Regions from separate parts of the Serpentinimonas raichei genome, predicted to be linked through region 2. Evidence: predicted binding sites of a transcription regulator. Region 2 holds the regulator's gene; the other holds the start of a gene.
The links. The regulator FNR, encoded in region 2, switches genes on or off when oxygen is low (the NO sensors DNR and NnrR bind a similar motif). The targets are predictions, from matches to a motif close to TTGATNNNNATCAA.

Region 1: the regulator FNR is predicted to act here: its motif matches at 4,323-4,336, upstream of SRAA_RS05740 (oxygen-binding di-iron domain-containing protein).

Annotation. Positions count from the first base shown of each region.
Region 1 is NZ_AP014568.1:1,211,877-1,221,163, reverse strand. Features, by position in the region: gene SRAA_RS05750 (restriction endonuclease subunit S) at 1-929, opposite strand, end outside; gene SRAA_RS05745 (HsdM family class I SAM-dependent methyltransferase) at 920-3,367, opposite strand; gene SRAA_RS05740 (oxygen-binding di-iron domain-containing protein) at 3,460-4,227, opposite strand; gene SRAA_RS05735 (S49 family peptidase) at 4,601-5,566, shown strand; gene SRAA_RS05730 (FAD-dependent monooxygenase) at 5,615-6,826, shown strand; gene SRAA_RS05725 (potassium/proton antiporter) at 6,856-8,376, opposite strand; gene SRAA_RS05720 (Crp/Fnr family transcriptional regulator) at 8,442-8,945, opposite strand; gene SRAA_RS05715 (hydrogenase maturation protease) at 8,967-9,287, opposite strand, start outside.
Region 2 is NZ_AP014568.1:901,891-911,177, reverse strand. Features, by position in the region: gene thrS (threonine--tRNA ligase) at 1-1,255, opposite strand, end outside; gene aceA (isocitrate lyase) at 1,658-2,989, opposite strand; gene SRAA_RS04295 (sulfite exporter TauE/SafE family protein) at 3,248-3,958, opposite strand; gene hemN (oxygen-independent coproporphyrinogen III oxidase) at 3,983-5,365, opposite strand; gene fnr (fumarate/nitrate reduction transcriptional regulator Fnr) at 5,516-6,271, shown strand; gene SRAA_RS04280 (hypothetical protein) at 6,281-6,469, opposite strand; gene ccoG (cytochrome c oxidase accessory protein CcoG) at 6,651-8,087, opposite strand; gene ccoP (cytochrome-c oxidase, cbb3-type subunit III) at 8,111-9,019, opposite strand; gene SRAA_RS04265 (CcoQ/FixQ family Cbb3-type cytochrome c oxidase assembly chaperone) at 9,049-9,186, opposite strand; gene ccoO (cytochrome-c oxidase, cbb3-type subunit II) at 9,208-9,287, opposite strand, start outside.

The DNA of each region.
Region 1 (9,287 bases), 310 kb from region 2:
TAGGTCAGGAAGAGTCCGTCAACCTCCGCATCCGCACGGGGCCGGAACCCGAAGCAGAAGCTGTTTAGGTACAGGTTGTGCACATCACGCTGCACGAGCGCGCACAGCGCAACCTCTTCTGGCGTTTCAGACGACCCATTGAAGAGCAGGTCGCCGCGTTCGACCCGATTCTGGTTTTCTGATAAAGACACGCGGACCGCCTCAAACGTGCTGTGGTCAATGACCGTGTTGGCCATCACGTTCATAAAGGTGACGTATCTGGCCGCGCCTGAGCCGAAGTCCGCCTTGGTTTTGCCGGTCAGTCCGCCGTAGGTTACGCCGAGTTCACCGAGCCGCTTCACCTCCCACTCGCCCTGAAAACCCGGCAAGCGGGTCTGGCCGGTGAGGAGTTGCTGCATGGCGGCCTGTTTGAGGTCGCGCTTCTTGGCAATGAGCCGTTCCAGCCCGGCCAGCAGCGCATCCACATCGCTCAATGCCGTGGCGATGGCGCGTTGTTCCGCGCGATCTCTCGGTACCGCAATTTGGTGGCCATGCGCATCGTTGCGATTGAGCGTCGGCACACCGGAGCCCGATGCGAATCGCTCGAAGTGCAATGAATGGTATAGGTAATAAATGAACTTTGGATCGTTTTCGTTGAACCGAGTGACCCACAGCGACGTGTTGTGAGGCCAATAGTCACTGTCGATGTAATGAAGCTTGCCAAGCGTGCCGGAGCGACCGGTAGCAACGCCAGGCCCCTTGACCATCGCAACGTTGTGAAACCCCTCGCTGCCGTTTGAGTACACGATTGGAAACGGGCCGGGTTTAATTGATCGAGCTGGAAGATCAAAGCCACGCTGGAGGGGAGCCACTTGAGAGATCGCCGCTACTACCCAATCGTCCGGGATGACCCCCACCTCAGTCAGCTTGTACCCCGGCCTCACTTCCATGTCGCCCCCATCTTCGCGAGGTGTTCTTGCACCCGGGCGGCCAGCGTCGCCACCTCGTCGGTGAGCTGTGGCAGCGGCGTGGCATAGCGCTCGGCCAGCTCGCGGATGCGGCCGGTCAGGGTTTGCGAGACGCGCTCCAGCTCGCCCTGCACGGTGCCGGCCAGCGTCGCCATCCATTTGTCGTCGATGGCCAGCGCTTTGATCTCGGCCTCGGTGAGCGCGGGGTACTGGTCGTGGGCGCGCTGGTCGAGCGCGACGTTCTGCTCCTTGACTGCGCGCTTGAGCGCGGTCTCGCGCTCGGACAGCTCCAGCCAGCGCGTGAGCACGGCCGCTTCCGCCTTGGCGTCCTCGTCTTTCGCGACGAGGCCCTTGATCTCTTTGAGCCGGGCGTTGACCTCGGCCTTGGCGAGCTTGTCCAGCGCGCTCAAAATGCCTTCCTCGCCGCCGTGTTCCTCCTCCAGCTCGGCCAGGCTGGCGGTGGCCGCTTCGAGGTTTGCCTGCGCCGCGTCCAGTGCCGCCTGCTCCTTGGCAAAGCAGCGCGCCACGATGAGGGGCTTGGGGATGAGCTCGCAGGTCCAGCCGCGGTCTTTGGTTTTGCCTTTCTTGTCGGTGTCGAGGATGCGCGAGGTTTTTGCCACCCAGCCGTCGGCGGCAATCAGGTAGGCGTCGTCCTGCATCGTTTCGGCCCAGTAGTCCATCAGGTGCTGGTAAATGTCGTAGGCATCGACCAGCGGCACGTCGGCAAAGGCGGCCAGCAGGTCTTCGGACAGCGCCGCGATCAGTTCTTTGGGATGGGCATCGGCGCCGAAGCCCCGCAGGCGCTGGGTGGCGGCAGTGCGCCAGTCGGCGAAGCGCTGCGTGGCCTGCTGGTTGAACGCCGAAAACTCGGCATGGCGGCCGATGGCGGTCTTCAACTCGGCCAGCGGCAGCTTCAGCTTGACATACCCGGCACGGCCAGCCGGTTCGAAGAAGCCCTGGCGCACGCCCGGCAGCACCTGCCAGAAGGGCGCGAGCTGGGCGGCAGGGTCGTCCAGATCGCGCTCCGGGATGCCGCCGCGCAGGTGGGCGGTGATGTCGTGCAGGTCTTCGGGCGCGCTGCTGTCGATGTAGCGTGGCAGGTTGAGGTTGTAGTCGTTCTTGGCGTCGGCAATCTCGGCCAGCGGCACAAAGCGGGCGTATCGGGGCACATCGTCCTTGCGGCGGAAGGTGTCGACGATGCGGTGAATGTCTTGCTCGCGCAGGCGGTTTTTGTTGCCGTCTTTGATGCAGCCCTTGCTGGCGTCAAGCATCATCACGCCCTTGCGGGAGGCGGCGTTTTCCTTGTCGAGCACCAGGATGCAGGCGGGGATTCCCGTGCCGTAGAACAGGTTGGCCGGCAGGCCGATGACGCCCTTCAGAATGCCGCTGGTGAGCAGTTGCTTGCGAATCACGGCCTCGGCGTTGCCGCGGAACAGCACGCCGTGGGGCAGGATGCAAGCGGCTTTGCCGTTGGCCTTCATGCTGCGGATGATGTGCAGCAGGTAAGCGTAGTCGCCTTGCTTGGTGGGCGGCACGCCCCAGGCGAAGCGCTGATGCGGGTCGGTTGCAGGCGTGATGCCGGTGCTCCAGGCTTTGTCGCTGAAGGGCGGATTGGCCACCACGTAGTCGTAGGTGCGCAGCTTCTGTCCGTCCAGGAACTTCGGGTTGGCCAGCGTGCTGCTGCCGCCGAGCACGTTGGCGGTGGGGAAGTCGTGCAGGATCATGTTCATGCGCGCCAGGCCCGCAGTGGTCACGTCCTTTTCCTGGCCTTCTAGGGTGATGTGCTTGCCGGCCTCGGCGGCCACCTTCAGCAGCAGCGAGCCCGAGCCGCAGGTTGGGTCGTAGGCGGTGGTGCTGCCGACGGTGTTGCTTGGCGAGATGCCGATCACCTTGGCGATCACGCGGCTCACCTCGGACGGCGTGTAGAACTGGCCCTTGCTCTTGCCACTCTCGGTGGCGAAGTGCCGCATCAGGTACTCGTAGGCGTCGCCCAGGATGTCGTCGTGCTCGGCACGGTTATTTGAGAAGTCGAGCTCGGGCTTCTGGAAAATGCCGATCAGGTTGGTCAGCCGGTCAACCATCTCCTTGCCTTGGCCGAGCTTGTTGGGGTCGTTGAAGTCCGGGAAGTCGCTGCGGGCCAGGCGCGTGTTCGCGTCGATCAGGGGCTGGATGATCTGCGTGTTGATCTTGTCGCCGATGTCGCTCTTGCCTTTGAGCGCGACCATGTCCTTGAAGCTCGCCCCCTTGGGGATCACGACGGGAGGCGCGAAGTCGTCGGAATCGGCGTACTTGTCGCTGATGTACTTGATGAACAGCATGAACAGGACGTAGTCTTTGTACTGGCTGGCATCCATGCCGCCGCGCAGTTCGTCGCAGCCGGCCCAGAGGGAGGAATAGAGGTCGGACTTCTTGATGGCCATTGGGTGTTTTTCTGGTGCGCGTCTGGAAAGATTGGGGGCTGGCTGGCCAGCTGGCGGTCATGCCACAAACAAGGGGTTTGGAATGCAGGCGCTCACTTGGGGATGGCGTAGTCCGCTTGCGTCAGGTGGTCCACGCCGCAGCTCAGGGTTTCAATCCAGTCGATAAACTCATGCACGGCGGGGCCGGCCAGCGGCGCGCCATGCTGGGGCACGATCATGTGGATCGGCAGCTTGCGCACCATGTGGGCCCACAGCCTGAGTACCTTTTGCGAGACCATGTAGCGGCGGTGAAAGCCCTCCATGCGGGGGATGTTTGGCGCCAGCGAGGTGATGGGCTGGGAGGCCTCGGCCGAGGTGCCCAACGACACGCCCAGATCGCCCGAGAACAGGATGCGGCTGACCGGGTCCCAGAACTGGAAGTTGCCTTCGGCGTGCATGAAATGCGCCGGCAGCGCCACGATCTCACCGCGCCCAAGCGGGATGCGCATGCCTGGGTCGGGGATGCCGATGATGCGCCCGACGGTTTTGCCCGGTTTGCAGAAATGCGGTGCGAAACGCTCCCACAGGCGCGAAATGTAGAGGGTGGCCTGGGTGCTGGTCATCCAGCGGTCCAGCGAGGCGATGATGTCCGGGTCGGCGTGCGAGGCGAGGATTTCGGTCAGTTTGTTGGGCGGGAAATAGCGGCTGATGGTGAGCAGCAGCTCGTTGTAGGCCACGTTGCCGCCGGGGTCGATGACGGCGCCTTGTTGCCCGTCGATCACCAGAAACTGGTTGGCCTGCACCGCTTCGCCGCCCTCGTCGCTGAGGTGCGCAAACATCAGGCACACATGCCCATCGTGGTTAAATAATTCGATCGCCATGGCCAACTAGGTTCCAGAGGTGGGTAGTCCGCTGCGCCATCGGGTGGGCGTGCAGAGCAAAGGGTGAAATGTAGAGAGCGCCGCCCTGGGTGCGCTTGATGTGCATCAAGTCGAGAGCGCCAAGCGCTGGTATTTCATCATGAAATACGCGGATTTTCCGGCCAAAACGCAAGCGCCGCAAATGCTCCGCCATGGAGGTGTTGCAAAACCCTGGTCAGCTGGTCCCAGTCTGTGCAGGGCCGCCACCGCGACAGCAAGGTCCGCAGATAATCCCAATCTGCTGCAGCAGTTGGCCGCGCGGCGCGCCCCATGGCGCTGTTGCCGGCGACAATAGCGCACACGCTAACCCTCAACCCTTAAAGCCCCGCCCCACATGGACGAACCCACCCCGGCACCGAGCGCCAAAATCACTCCCGAGTGGGAGCGCGAAACCCTCGAGAAACTGGTTTTTGCCACGCTGCGCGAGCAACGCGCCGCGCGGCGCTGGAAAATTTTCTTTCGCCTGCTCTGGTTGGCGGTGGTTTTGTTGGTGGCTGCCATGCTGATGCGCGATGTCGCCACCCGCGCCACGCTGGCGGTGCCGCACACGGCGCTGATCGAGGTGCGCGGGGTCATCGCATCCGACGCCGACGCCAACGCCCGGGCTGTCGTGCAGTCTTTGCGCGCCGCTTTCAAAGAGCCCAGCGCCAAAGGGGTGTTGCTGCTGATCAACTCACCCGGCGGTTCGCCGGTGCAAGCCGGCATCATCGCCGACGAGATCCACCGCTTGCGCGGCCTGCACGACAAGCCCGTGCACGCCGTGATCGAGGAGGTGGGGGCCTCGGCGGCCTATTATGTGGCGTCGGCAGCCACCGCCATACACGTGGACAAGGCGAGCTTGGTGGGCAGCATCGGCGTCATGATGAGCGGCTTTGGCTTTACCGAGCTGATGGACAAGGTCGGGGTCGATCGCCGTTTGCTCACTGCCGGCGAAAACAAGGGCTTCATGGACCCCTTCAGCCCGCCCAACGAAGCCCAGGTGCGGCACACGCAGGCCATGCTGGACGACATCCACCAGCAGTTCATCGACGTGGTGCGCAAAGGCCGTGGCGAGCGCCTGCGCGAAACCCCAGAGACCTTCAGCGGACTGATCTGGAACGGTCAGCGCGCAGTCGAAAAGGGTTTGGCTGATGGCTTTGGCAGCGTCGAGCACGTGGCCAGCGAGGTGATTGGGGCGGCGCACATCATCGATTACACCCAGCGCGAAAACGTGGCGCAGCAACTGGCGCGGCGCCTGGGCGCGGGGGCGGGCGAGAGCGCCCTGCAGACGCTCAAAGAGTGGGGTTGGGTGCTGCGTTGAGTTTCGCTGCACCTAGGGTTGCCGTGTGCACAGGGGCGAGGGGGTTGCATGGACGCTGAGCGCTTGCTGATAGCCGGCGGGGGCTTGGCCGGACTGGGGGCTGCGCTGGCGCTGCGCCAGGCCGCGCCGGGTTTGAGCCTTGATTTGCTGGAACAGGCCGACGCATTTTCTGAGGTGGGTGCGGGCGTGCAGCTCGGGCCCAATGCGGTGCGGGTGTTGCGCGATTGGGGGCTAGAGGGTGGGCTGCGCGAGGTGGCGGCGTTCCCGATCGATTTGCAGGTGCGCGATGCCACGGGCGGGGCCCTCTTGGGTGCCTTGCCGCTGGCGCAACGGGCCGAGCGCCGCTACGGTGCGCCCTACGCCACCCTCCACCGCGCCGACTTGCACACCCTGCTGTTGCAGGCGGTGCGGGCCGAGGGCGGCACCGGCTTGCACTTGCAGCAGCGCATCGGAGCCCTCGAGCTGTTTCCAGACGGTGGGCTGCAACTGCGCAGCCTGGGAGGACCAAGCTGGCCGGCGGCGGCGTTGCTGGCTTGCGATGGCTTGCGCAGCCAAGTGCGCGAACAACTGCTGGCCGACGGGACGCCCCAGTTCAGCGGCCATGTGGCTTACCGCGGCATGATCAACATGGCGCGCTTGCCGCCCCACCTGCGCCACAACGGCGTAACGGCTTGGCTGGGGCGGCGCATGCATGCGGTGCATTACCCGGTGCGGGCCGGCCAGTGGCTCAATGTGGTGGTGGTGGTGGAGGGCGATTTGCCCGACGGGCCGGTGGGCTGGGACCATCCGGCGCAGCCACAGGCGCTGTGGCACAGCCTGGGCCTGTTGCCACACCGGGATTTGCACCAGGTGTTGGAGGCGGTGCCGCTGTGGCGGCTGTGGCCGCTGTTTGGGCGCCCGCGTGTAGCCCGTGCCGCCGACATGGTGCGTGGCCCGGTGGCGCTGTTGGGCGACGCGGCACACCCGATGCGGCCCTATCTGGCGCAAGGCGCTGCTATGGCGCTGGAAGACGCATGGGCCTTGGGGCGCCTATTGGCGGCACAAGGGGGCGGCGCTGCACCCGATTGGCCAGCCTTGCTGCAGCGCTGGGCCCAGGCGCGTTGGCGCCGCTGTGCGTGGGTGCAAGCGCGTTCGCAGCGCAACGGCACCATCTTTCATGCCGGCGGGCTGTTGCGCTGGGGCCGCGACAGCGCCATGCGGCTGCTGGGCCCCAAGCTCATCGACGTGCCGCGCCTGTACGCGGGGCCGCCACCAATCTGAGGCTGCGCCAGCCCTAGGGCGTGGGGGCACTAGTCGGATGGGTCGGCTTCCACGTCGGGTGCGGCCGGGTCGCGCAGCAAGCGGATGCCCACCCGCACGATCTCGCCATCTTCCATCCGGCGCACACTCAGTTCGGCCGCGCCCAAGTTGGCGTGGTCGCCCTCGATCGGTGGCCGGCCCAGCGCCTGCGTCAGCCACTGGGCCGCGTCCAGATGGTCGTCTGGCACCGGCGGCCAGCCATAAAAGCCGCACAAATCGCTCATGCGGGCGTTGCCGGGCACCTCAAAATCGCCATACACCTGCCGCGCCAACGCCACGTCGTCGTGGTTGGGCAGCACCACGCCGGTGCGCCGTGCGCTCCAGGGTATGGTCGAACCTTGCAGCACCAACGAGGCCATGACCACGATCAGGGCCACGCTGATGAAAATCTCGGCCCCTTCCACCCCCGCCATGACCGGGAAAATGGCCAGCACGATCGGCACCGCGCCGCGCAGCCCCACCCATGAAATGAAGGCGATCTCGCGTTTGTCAAAACGCAGCGGTTTGAGAATGATCCAGACCGAGAGCGGGCGCGCCAGCAGCATCAGCACCGCCACCACGCCCAAGGCCGGCAACAAAGCCGCCAGCGCATCCGAAGGCGTGACCAACAGCCCCAGCAGCAAAAACATTGAGGCCTGCGCCAGCCAGGCAAAGCCGTCCATGGCCGACAGCGAGGGCGCCACGCACTGCGTGGCCCGGTTGGCCACCAGCACGCCAAACAGGTAGACCGCCAAAAAGCCCGAGCCCCCGACCCAAGTGGTGAGGGCAAACACGCTCAGGCCCGCCGAAGTGAGCAACAGCGCGCGCACGCCGCCGCTGGGGCGCGCCCACACGGTGAGCCGGCGCAGCAGCAGGGCAAAGGCCCAGCCGGCGCCGATGCCCAGCGCCGCGCCCCAACCAAACTGCAGCGCCAGATCGCGCAGCGGCCACCACCATGCCATGTCGGCCCCAGCGTTTTGGGCATCGAGCAAGACCCAGCCGATCAGGGCCAGCGTGAGGTAAACCGCCATCGGGTCATTGAGGCCGGATTCGATTTCGAGCGTGGCCGCGACCCGTTCGTTGAGCTTCACGCCGCTGGATTTGAGCAGCGCAAACACCGCTGCGGCGTCGGTGGAACCGACGATGGCCCCCAACAGCAGCGCCATCGGCCAGCTCAGGCCAAGCAAAAAATGCGCCGCCACCCCGGTCAACGCCGCCGTGACCACGACCCCGAGCGTGGCCAGCCACAGCGCCGGTTTGAGCCCGGTGCGAAAGTTGCGGTATTGGGTGCGCAGGCCACCGTCGAGCAAGATCACCGCCAATGCGACGTTGCCGACCCAGAAAGCGAGCTCGAAATCCTTGAACGCCACCCCGCCCGGGCCGTCTTCGCCCAACAACATTCCGGCGATGAGAAACACCACCAAGAACGAGAACCCGAGCCGCACCGAAAACAGCCCTGCCAGCAGGCTGACAAAGACCAACCCGGCAGCGATCAGCAGCGGGATGGCGAGAAAATCGAGTGAGAGCAGCATAACGGCCGTACCTTAGCAGAAAACACGCCAAGGTTTGGCCCACCGCCGCCCGCAAGCACCCGTTTTTACATGCGCCCGCGCCCGCCAGTCTGGATGTACTGCTGCAACTCCATCTCGTGCTCGGCCAGCGTGGTCACCACCGCATGCACGCGCTTGACCACGGCGCGCATGAAGTTGTAAACCAGTTGCGGATGCTGGGTGATCAGCGGCTGGATATCGCCGGCCTTGAAGCACAGCACTGCGGCATTGCCCAGGGCGCGCACCGAGAGGTCGTGAGGAGTCTGGTCGATGAAGCTCAGCTCGCCGACCAAATCGCCTTTTTCCAGCACGTGGACGGTGATTTCGCGCCGGGTCTCGGTTTTTTCGCGCACCAAGCCCAGCCGGCCTTCGGTGACGATGTAAAAGCTGTTGGTCATGTCGCCTTGGTGGAACAGGAATTCCTGATCTTTCACCCGCAGCTCGCTCCCGGCATGGGCGGCCATGATGGCAGCCCCGTCGCGGCCAATGTATTCACCCAAGGGGGCCTGGTAGATCAGGTTGGCGATGCGTTCAACTTCTCGTTCTTGCATGATGCGCTCCAATGGTAAAAGTTAAGTGGATTCGGTGGCACAAGCGGGCTGCAAATGGTGTTGGGCCGCTTGCAGGTTGAGCAGCGCGGGCGCGCTCAGGCCGGTTTGCAGTTCCCACTCGTAACCGCGTATGGCCAGCACATACACCTCGGGTGTGCGGCCAAAGCAGGTGCGGCAGGTGGCCACGATGGAGGCGATGGAAATGGCGTGCGAGGTGAAGCTGTAATCAAGCCGTGGCTCGACGCGCCGCAACTCGAACGATTCCAGCCCCGCTTCCACGCTGGCATCGACAAACAACACCCGCTCTTTGTGGCTGATCAGTTCGGCGTCTTCGAGCTGCAA
Region 2 (9,287 bases):
CCTTGTACAAAATGTCGTGAAAACCGAAATCGGCATAGACGTGGCGCAGCACCTGGGTGAAGGTGTCGCACTCGGCCAAAATCTGCTCTTCGGTGCAAAAGATGTGGCCGTCGTCTTGGGTGAAGCCGCGCACGCGCATGATGCCGTGCAGGCCGCCCGAGGGCTCGTTGCGGTGGCACTGACCAAACTCGCCGTAGCGCAGCGGCAGGTCGCGGTAGCTCTTGAGGCCCTGTTTGTAGATCAGGATGTGGCCGGGGCAGTTCATCGGCTTCAAGGCGTAGTCGCGCTTTTCGCTCTCGGTGATGAACATGTTGTCGCGGTACTTGTCCCAGTGGCCGGTTTTCTCCCACAGGGTCTGCTCCAGAATCTGCGGCGCCTTCACCTCGTGGTAGCCGTGCTGGCGGTAGATGCGGCGCATGTACTGCTCCACTTGCTGCCACAGGGCCCAGCCCAGCGGGTGCCAGAACACCAGCCCGGGCGCGTGTTCGTCGATGTGGAACAAATCCAGCTCGCGCCCCAAGCGCCGGTGGTCGCGCCGCTCGGCTTCTTCGAGCCGCTTGAGGTAGGCTTGCAAGTCTTCCTTGCTGGCCCAGGCGGTGCCGTAGATGCGTTGCAGCATCTCGTTGCGGTGGTCGCCGCGCCAGTAAGCCCCGGCCACTTTCATGAGCTTGAAGTGCTTGAGGCGCCCGGTGCTGGGCACGTGCGGGCCGCGGCACAGGTCCTCAAAAGCGCCCTCGCGGTACAGGCTCAGGCTCTGCCCGCTCGGGATGCCGGCGATGATCTCGGCCTTGTAGTGCTCGCCCATGCCCTTGAAGTGCGCCACGGCCTCGTCTCGGCCGAGCAGGCGGCGCTCGATCTTTTCATCTTTGGCGGCGAGTTCGAGCATTTTTTTCTCGATCGCTTCCAGGTCTTCGGGCGTGAACGGGCGCTTGTAGGCAAAGTCGTAATAAAAACCGTGCTCGATCACCGGGCCGATGGTCACTTGCGCGTCGGGGAACAGGGTTTTGACGGCGTAGGCCAGCAGGTGCGCGCTGGAGTGGCGGATCAGCTCCAGTCCGTCGGGGTCTTTGGCGGTGACGATGGCCAGTTGGGCATCTTGCTCGATCAGGAACGCGGTGTCAACCAGTTCGCCATTGACCTTGCCGCCCAAGGCGGCCTTGGCCAGCCCGCTGCCGATGGAGGCGGCCACGTCGGCCACGGTGAGCGGGCCGGGGAACTGGCGCTGCGAGCCGTCGGGGAGGGTGAGGGTCAACATGATGAGGCGATTGGTAAATAAAAACGCGGCCAGTGCCTACTTGCATAAGTCTGCGTCAGCACAGAGATTGAACTGGTACCCCGCGCGCAAGGCGCTAACCGCAGCGATGCCCCGTGGCATCGCGAGGATTTGCAACGCCGCGCCCGGGGAGGCCAGCTCGATCGAATGCAGCAAGACTTGTGCAAGTAGGCACCAGAGCCGCGCAAAAAAAGAAAAGTGCAGGCGCGAACTGCCGCCCCTTTAAAGGGCCGGTGGGTGCTCCGTGCGAGTTCGCGGTGTCATAACCAAGCTGCCTTTCCCGTTCTTGCCAATGAATCTTGGGTTCGATTTTCCCACAAAAAAAGCCCAAGGCGGCTGCCCTGGGCTTTGGCTCTCCCCTGCCTGCTTTTGGTTCAGTTCAGATCAGTGGAACTGCTCTTCTTCGGTGGAGCCGGTGAGGGCCTTGACGCTGGAGGAGCCGCCTTGGATCACGGTGGTCACGTCGTCGAAGTAGCCTGCGCCCACTTCCTGCTGGTGCGACACAAAGGTGTAGCCCTGCTGGCGCGCCGCGAACTCGGGCTCTTGCACCATGTTGACGTAGTGCTTCATGCCCTCGCCGCGCGCGTAGGCGTGGGCGAACTGGAAGGTGTTGAACCAGTTGATGTGGATGCCGGCCAGCGTGATGAACTGGTACTTGTAGCCCAGCGCCGAGAGTTCTTCCTGGAACACGGCGATGGTCTTGTCGTCCAGGTTTTTCTTCCAGTTGAACGAGGGCGAGCAGTTGTACGACAGCAGCTTGCCGGGGCAGGCGGCGTGTACGGCCTGGGCGAACTCGCGCGCAAAGCCGAGGTCGGGGGTGCCGGTTTCGCACCACACCAGGTCGGCGTAGGGGGCGTAGGCCACACCGCGGCTGATGGCTTGCTCGAGGCCGTTCTTGACGCGGTAGAAGCCCTCCTGGGTGCGCTCGCCGGTGAGGAAGGGCTGGTCGTTGGCGTCGTGGTTGCTGGTGATCAGGTTCGCGGCTTCGGCGTCGGTGCGGGCCAGGATGAGGGTGGGCACGCCCATGGTGTCGGCGGCAAAACGCGCTGCCAGCAGTTTTTCGATCGCCTCTTGCGTGGGCACCAGCACCTTGCCGCCCATGTGGCCGCATTTTTTCACGGCCGCCAACTGGTCTTCGAAGTGCACGCCGGCGGCACCGGCGGCGATCATGTTCTTCATCAGCTCAAAGGCGTTGAGGACGCCGCCAAAACCGGCTTCGGCGTCGGCCACGATGGGCAGGAAGTAGTCGATGAATTCGGGCGAACCGGGCTCGATGCCGCGGCTCCACTGGATTTCATCGGCGCGCTTGAAGGTGTTGTTGATGCGGCGCACCATGGTCGGCACCGAATCGTAGGCGTAGAGCGACTGGTCCGGGTACATGGTTTCGCTGGTGTTGCCGTCGGCGGCCACTTGCCAGCCCGACAGGTACACGGCTTCTAACCCGGCCTTGGCCTGCTGCATCGCCTGCCCGGCGGTGATGGCACCAAAGGCGTTCACGTAGCCCTTTTTGGCGCCGCCATTGACCTTGTCCCACAGGGTGCGGGCACCGTTTTGGGCGTAGGTGTAATCGGGCTGCACGCTGCCGCGCAGGCGCACCACGTCGGCGGCGGAGTAGCCGCGCTTGACGCTTTTCCAGCGCGGGTTTTGCGCCCAGTCGAGTTCCAGCGCCTCGATTTGTTGCTGGCGGCTGAGTTGCTTGTTGATGGCAGAGGTCATGCTCACTCCTGAAGGTTAAAAAAAGGGGGGCGAGGTGCAACCGGGCTGCCAAGGGGCCACTGGGGACCCATGGGACTCGGCCGCTCACTCTTGAGCCTTAGTGTAAACCCGAGAAACGGCAGCCATCAATCTTATGTCTTATATAAGACAAAAATAATTCCAACAAAAATCAATAGCTTGACACTCTTATTTTATATTGTGAAACAGTGTTTTTGATATGAAAAAATTTATTGCAGCGCAACAAGACTGCTTTTCATATCATGAAACAACACAGCCGGCATGCAAAAAAGCCACCGGCTCGGCGCACCACAAACCCGTCGGGTGCGCAATGCCCATCCACAGCGCCACGCCCGAGACCAGCATCAGCGCCAGCCCGGCCAGCCGAATGCCCCAGCCGCCGCTGCGCGCGTCTTTGAGCTTGAGCAGCAGCCACGGTGCTGCCGTGAGCGAGACCATGGTGCCCAGCGCAAACGCGGCCATGACGGCCGCCCCGTTGAACACATTGGCCGACAGCGAGGCCACCAGCAGCGCCGAATAAAGCAAGCCGCAGGGCATGAACGCCCAGCCCAGCCCGAGCACCGCCGGGGCCTTGGGGCCGAGCTTGTTGAGCACCGGGCGCGCGCGCCGCCACACCCCTTGGGCCCAGCCATCGATGAAGGCCGGCTGGCGCGCTTGCAGCAACAGCAGCAGGCCCAAAAACAGGGCCGCCACGTGCATCAGGGTCCAGAGCGGGCGGATGATGGCGGTGTGCTGCCCCAGCAAGGCCAAACCCTGCACGGTGCCTGCCGCCACGGCGCCCAGCAGCGAGTAACCGATCAAACGGCTAAATTGAAAAGTGAGCAAGGCGCGCACGCGCCGCGGTTCCCCCGCGTGGGCAATGCCGGCGCAAGCGGCGCCGCACATGGCGATGCAGTGCGGGCCACCCACCAGCCCCATCAACAGGGCCGAGAGCAACATGGACTCAAACATAGACCTTGGACTCTAACACCAAGCTCAAATGATCTTGGAAAAGCGCGCCCGGTCCCGGTCTAGCTGCAAGTACTTGTCAAACACCATGGCGATGGCGCGCACCAAGTACCAGCCGCTGTCGCTGATTTCGATGCTACCCGGGCTCAGGCGCAGCAAGCCCATGGCCTCGAACTCGTGCAAGCGCTCCAACTCGCGCGCAAAATACGACCTGAAATCGATCAGGTGTGCCAGCCCGACGGACTCGAAATCGAGCCGCCCTTGGCACATCAGGGCCATGATGACGGCGCGGCGCAGCAGGTCGTCGCGGTTCAGGGCCAGCCCGCGCACGATCGGCAGCCGCCCTTGGTTGAGGCTATCGTAGTACTCCTCTAGGGTCTTGGCGTTTTGGCTGTAGGTGGCCCCGATGCGGCCGATGGCCGACACCCCGAGGGCGATCAGGTCGCAATCCGGCTGGGTGCTGTAGCCTTGGAAGTTGCGATGCAGCCGCCCTTGGCGCTTGGCCACCGCCAGCGCGTCGTCGGGCAGCGCGAAGTGGTCCATCCCCACATACACATAACCTGCCTGGTTGAATACATCGAGCGAGATCGAGAGCATGGCCAGCTTGTCGGCTGCGGGCGGCAGTTCGGCGGTGACGATGCGCCGCTGCGGCTTGAAGCGCGCCGGCAAGTGCGCGTAGGCGTAGAGCGCGATGCGATCCGGGCGCAGCTCGCGCACGCGCTCCAGCGTGTGGCGGAAAGACTCGGGCGTTTGCTGCGGCAGCCCGTAGATCAGATCGACGTTGACCGACTCGAAACCGATGCGCCGCGCCGCCGCCACCAGCTCGAACACCTGCTCGGCGGGCTGGATGCGGTGCACCGCCTTTTGCACGGTGGGGTCGAAATCCTGCACCCCAAAGCTCAGGCGGTTGAATCCCAGTCGGTGCAAATGCTCCAGCCGCTGCGGCGTGACGGTGCGCGGATCGACCTCGATCGAGTATTCGCCCCCCGGCACCAGCGTGAAGTGTCGCTGCACCATGGCCATCAGGTCGGCCAGTTCCTCGTCGTTCATAAAGGTCGGGGTGCCGCCGCCCAGGTGCATCTGCGACACGGCGTGCCCCTGCCCCAGATGCTGGGCCTGCATTTCGAGCTCGCGCGTGAGGTAACGCAGGTACTCGGCCGACTTGCTGTGGTGCTTGGTGATGACCTTGTTGCAGGCGCAGTAGTAGCACAGCGACTCGCAAAAGGGAATGTGGACATAGATCGACAGCGGCAAGGCCAAGGAGCCGCCAGATCGACGCTGTTGCAGCGCCAAGGCGTAATCCGCCTCGCCAAAAGCCTCGACAAAGCGATCGGCGGTGGGATATGAGGTGTACCGGGGGCCGGGCACATCAAAGCGCCGCAGCAACCCGTCGTCGATCACATGTTTCACAAAATGGCTCTCCTAAGGGTGAACTATGCACCAGCGCGCGCCAAATACCCTTGACATGAGTCAAAGCAGGGGCATTTTTCCGCCTTTTCCAAGCACGCCAGTCCACCGCCTCACTTAGGTTAAGCTCAAGGCTTGTCTAGCTGCGTTTCTATGGATATTCAGAGCCTCAAAGTTGCCTGCTCCAGTTGCAACCTGCGCGAGCTGTGCCTGCCGATGGGCTTGAGCGCGCCCGAGATGGTGCGCCTTGAAGACGTGGTGTCGAACCGACGCCGCGTCAAGCGGGGCGCCGCCCTGTTTACTATCGGCGAACCGTTTACGGCCCTGTATGCGGTGCGCTCGGGCTTTTTCAAGACCTGCGTCACCAGCATCGATGGGCGCGATCAGGTCACCGGTTTTCAGATGATGGGTGAGATCATCGGCATGGACGGTATCGTGCACGACCAACACGCCTGCGACGCGGTGGCGCTCGAAGACGCCGAAGTCTGCGTGCTGCCCTTTGACAAAATCGAGCAGCTCTCGCGCGAGTTCAGCGCCTTGCAGCACCACGTGCACAAGATCATGAGCCGCGAGATTGTGCGCGACCAGAGCGTGATGCTGCTGCTGGGCACCATGCGCGCCGAGGAGCGGCTGGCGGCCTTTTTGCTCAACCTGGTGCAGCGCCTGCACGCGCGCGGTTTCTCGCAATCCGAACTGGTTTTGCGCATGACGCGCGAAGAAATCGGCAGCTACCTGGGCATGAAGCTCGAGACGGTCAGCCGCACCTTCTCGCGCTTCATGGACGACGACATCATCGAAGTCAAGCAGCGCTATGTGTTGATCAAAGACACTCAGGGTTTGGAAGCGCTGGCCAACCCGCATGCGGCCGCTGGCAATGCAAAGGCTGAGAGAAATATTTCAGCCTCCTGAATCCCCTTGTCAGGGGCGCGGCGGCGGCATTTCTGGGCTGGCCGCGTGGTTGCGCGCCTCGCGCGCCGGGCGCAAGCTGGCTTCGTAAATGGCCCGCTGCTCCGGCGTGAGGTGTTGCACCCTCTGCGGATCGATGCGCACCATTGGCACATTTCGATCCAGCACCGGGTCGCGGTCGTTGACTGCAATGCTAACCATGGTCAAAGAAGTGACCACCGAGGTAGCAGGAAGCCCGAAGACCAGCCAGCAGAAGGGTTCGCGGTACCAAGGGCGTTTTGGCTTGGCGGCTGCTGGGAGGGTGGCTTGAGTCATGATAGGGGACAGTGTAGTGAAAAATGCAAGCTGGCACAAGCGATGGGCGATCGCCACACTAGGCCATTCAGCGCGGCACCATGAAGATCGAATCCGTGCCGACGCGCAAGTCTGGGTTGCCCTCGGCCTGCACCTCGATGCGAATCGGATGCGCCCCGGCTGGGCTGCTGCCTGGCGGCAAGCGCAGCGTCAGCGCCATGGCGCGTGCACCAGTGGGCTCTAGGCTGAAGCGGGACTCGGAGTCGATCAGCAAACCGGGCAGACCCTGCACCGAGATGCGGTAGTGCTGCACCTGCTCGGTGGCATTGAGCACACGCAAGCGATACACATTTTCGATGTAACCCTGCCCCACCACGCGCGACATGACGCTGGAATCTCGGGTCACATCGATTTTTAGAGGGGTGCGCAAATACAGGCTGGTGAACAAGGCCAGTGTAATGAGCAGCAAAATGGCGCTGTAGATCAACACCCGCGGCCGCATCACCCGGCGCCACATCTGGGCTGCGCTCCAACCCTGCTCAAGGCCGTTCTGCGTGGTAAAGCGCACCAGACCCTTGGGGTAGCCAACCTTGTCCATCACTTCGTCGCAGACATCGGCGCAGGCGCCGCAGCCTATGCACTCATACTGCAGGCCATTGCGAATGTCTATACCCGTGGGGCAGACCTGCACGCACAGGGTGCAATCGACACAGGAGCCCAAGTTGAGTGCAGCCAAATCGGCGGTGCGCGAGCGGGAACCGCGGGGCTCGCCGCGCTGGGCGTCGTAGGTAACGATCAGGGTGTCTTTGTCGAACATCGCGCTTTGAAAGCGCGCATAGGGGCACATGAATTTGCAAATTTTCTCACGCAGAAAACCCGCATTGCCATATGTGGCAAAACCGTAGAACAGAACCCAGAAGGTTTGCCAAGGCCCGAGCGTCGCCTGCCACACCGCCTGCCCCAACTGGTCGATCGGGGTGAAATAACCGACGAACGTGAATCCAGTCCAGAGAGCAAAAGCCAACCAGAGCGTGTGTTTGAGGGTTTTTTTGCCAAACTTTGCAAATGATCGTCCCGATTGGTCCAGCCGCATTCGGGCCGAGCGGTCGCCTTCGACCAGCTTTTCCATCCAGATATAGATCTCGGTATAGACCGTCTGCGGACAGGCAAAACCGCACCAGAGGCGCCCCGCCACCGCCGTGAACAAAAACAAGCCCAGTGCCGAGATCACCAGCAGACCCGTGAGGTAAATCAGGTCGTGTGGAAACAGCACCAAGTTAAAAAGGTAAAAGGTTCGCGCCTCGAGGTCGAACAAGACGGCTTGGCGGTCGTTCCAGTTCAGCCAAGGCAGACCATAAAAAATGATCTGGGTGATCCAGACCGTGATCCAGCGCCAACTGCTAAAGAATCCGCTGACAGAGCGCGGATGGATCTTCTCTTGCTCTAAATAAACCGGTATCACTACCGGCTTGACACCAGCGGCAGCCGCTGGGCGGCCGCTGGGTTTGTTGCTCGTATCAGACAAATCTAACCTGCGCTTCTAGGGCTTTAGTTGGCGGGTTGGTTCGACATGCCCCAGACGTAAGCCGTGAGCACGTGGATCTGCTGCTCCGACAACAACACGTTTTGCGGTGGCATGATGTTGACAATGCCCTCGTTGATCTGGCGAACGATCACATCGACACCAAACCCGTGCAACCAGATGTCGTCGGTGAGGTTGGGGGCACCCATGGCCGTGTTGCCCTTGCCTTCGGCGCCATGGCAGGCGATGCAGGAGGCAAAGTTGGCCTTTCCAGCCGCTGCGCGCACGCTGTCGTGCGGAGCGCCTGACAAGCTCAACACGTAATGCGCCACGTTGGTGACATCCTCGGGCGTGCCCACTGCTGCGGCCATGGGTGGCATCACGGCCACGCGGCCTTGGGTGATGGAGGCGTTGATGGCTTCGGGTTCGCCGCCCCAGATCCAGTCTTTGTCGGTGAGGTTGGGGAAGGTCAAACTGCCGCGCGCATCGACGGCATGGCAAACGGCGCAGTTGTTCATGAACAGACTTTCACCAATTTGCATGGCCATTGGGTTGGCCGCGAGTTCTTGCACCGATTTTTGCGCAAAAGCTTCAAACTTGGGCGCAACCTCAGCCAAGTTGGCATCCTTCTCGGCTTGGTACTGCCCCGCTGAAGTCCAGCCCAGCAGGCCCGGAAACTTGCCGAACATGGGGTACAACACGCCGTAGATCAGCGCAAAAATGATGGTGATAACAAACAGGTAGACCCACCACTTGGGCAGTGGATTGTCGAGCTCGACCAAGTCCTCATCCCACACATGGCCGGTGGATTTGTCTTGGCTTGGCGCGACCTTGACCTTGGTGCTGTACCACAACAAGGCAATACACGCCAAGATGCTGATCAATGTGACACCGGCTATCCAATAATGCCAGAATTCGCTTGTGAAGTCGCTCATGATGATTCTCTAGTTAGTGAGGTCGCGGCTCAATCTTCCTTGAAGGGCAGTTGGGCGGCTTCATCGAACTGCGCTTTGTTGCGCTTGGACCAAGCCCACCAAATGATGCCCAGAAACAGCACAAAGCTGACCACGGTCACAATGCTGCGGTAGTCGTTTACGTCCATGTTGATCGCCCTTCCATTCAATCAGCGAACTGCTGTACCCAGAATTTGCAGGTAGGCAATCAGGGCGTCCATCTCGGTTTTGCCTTCGACTGCTTGCGCCG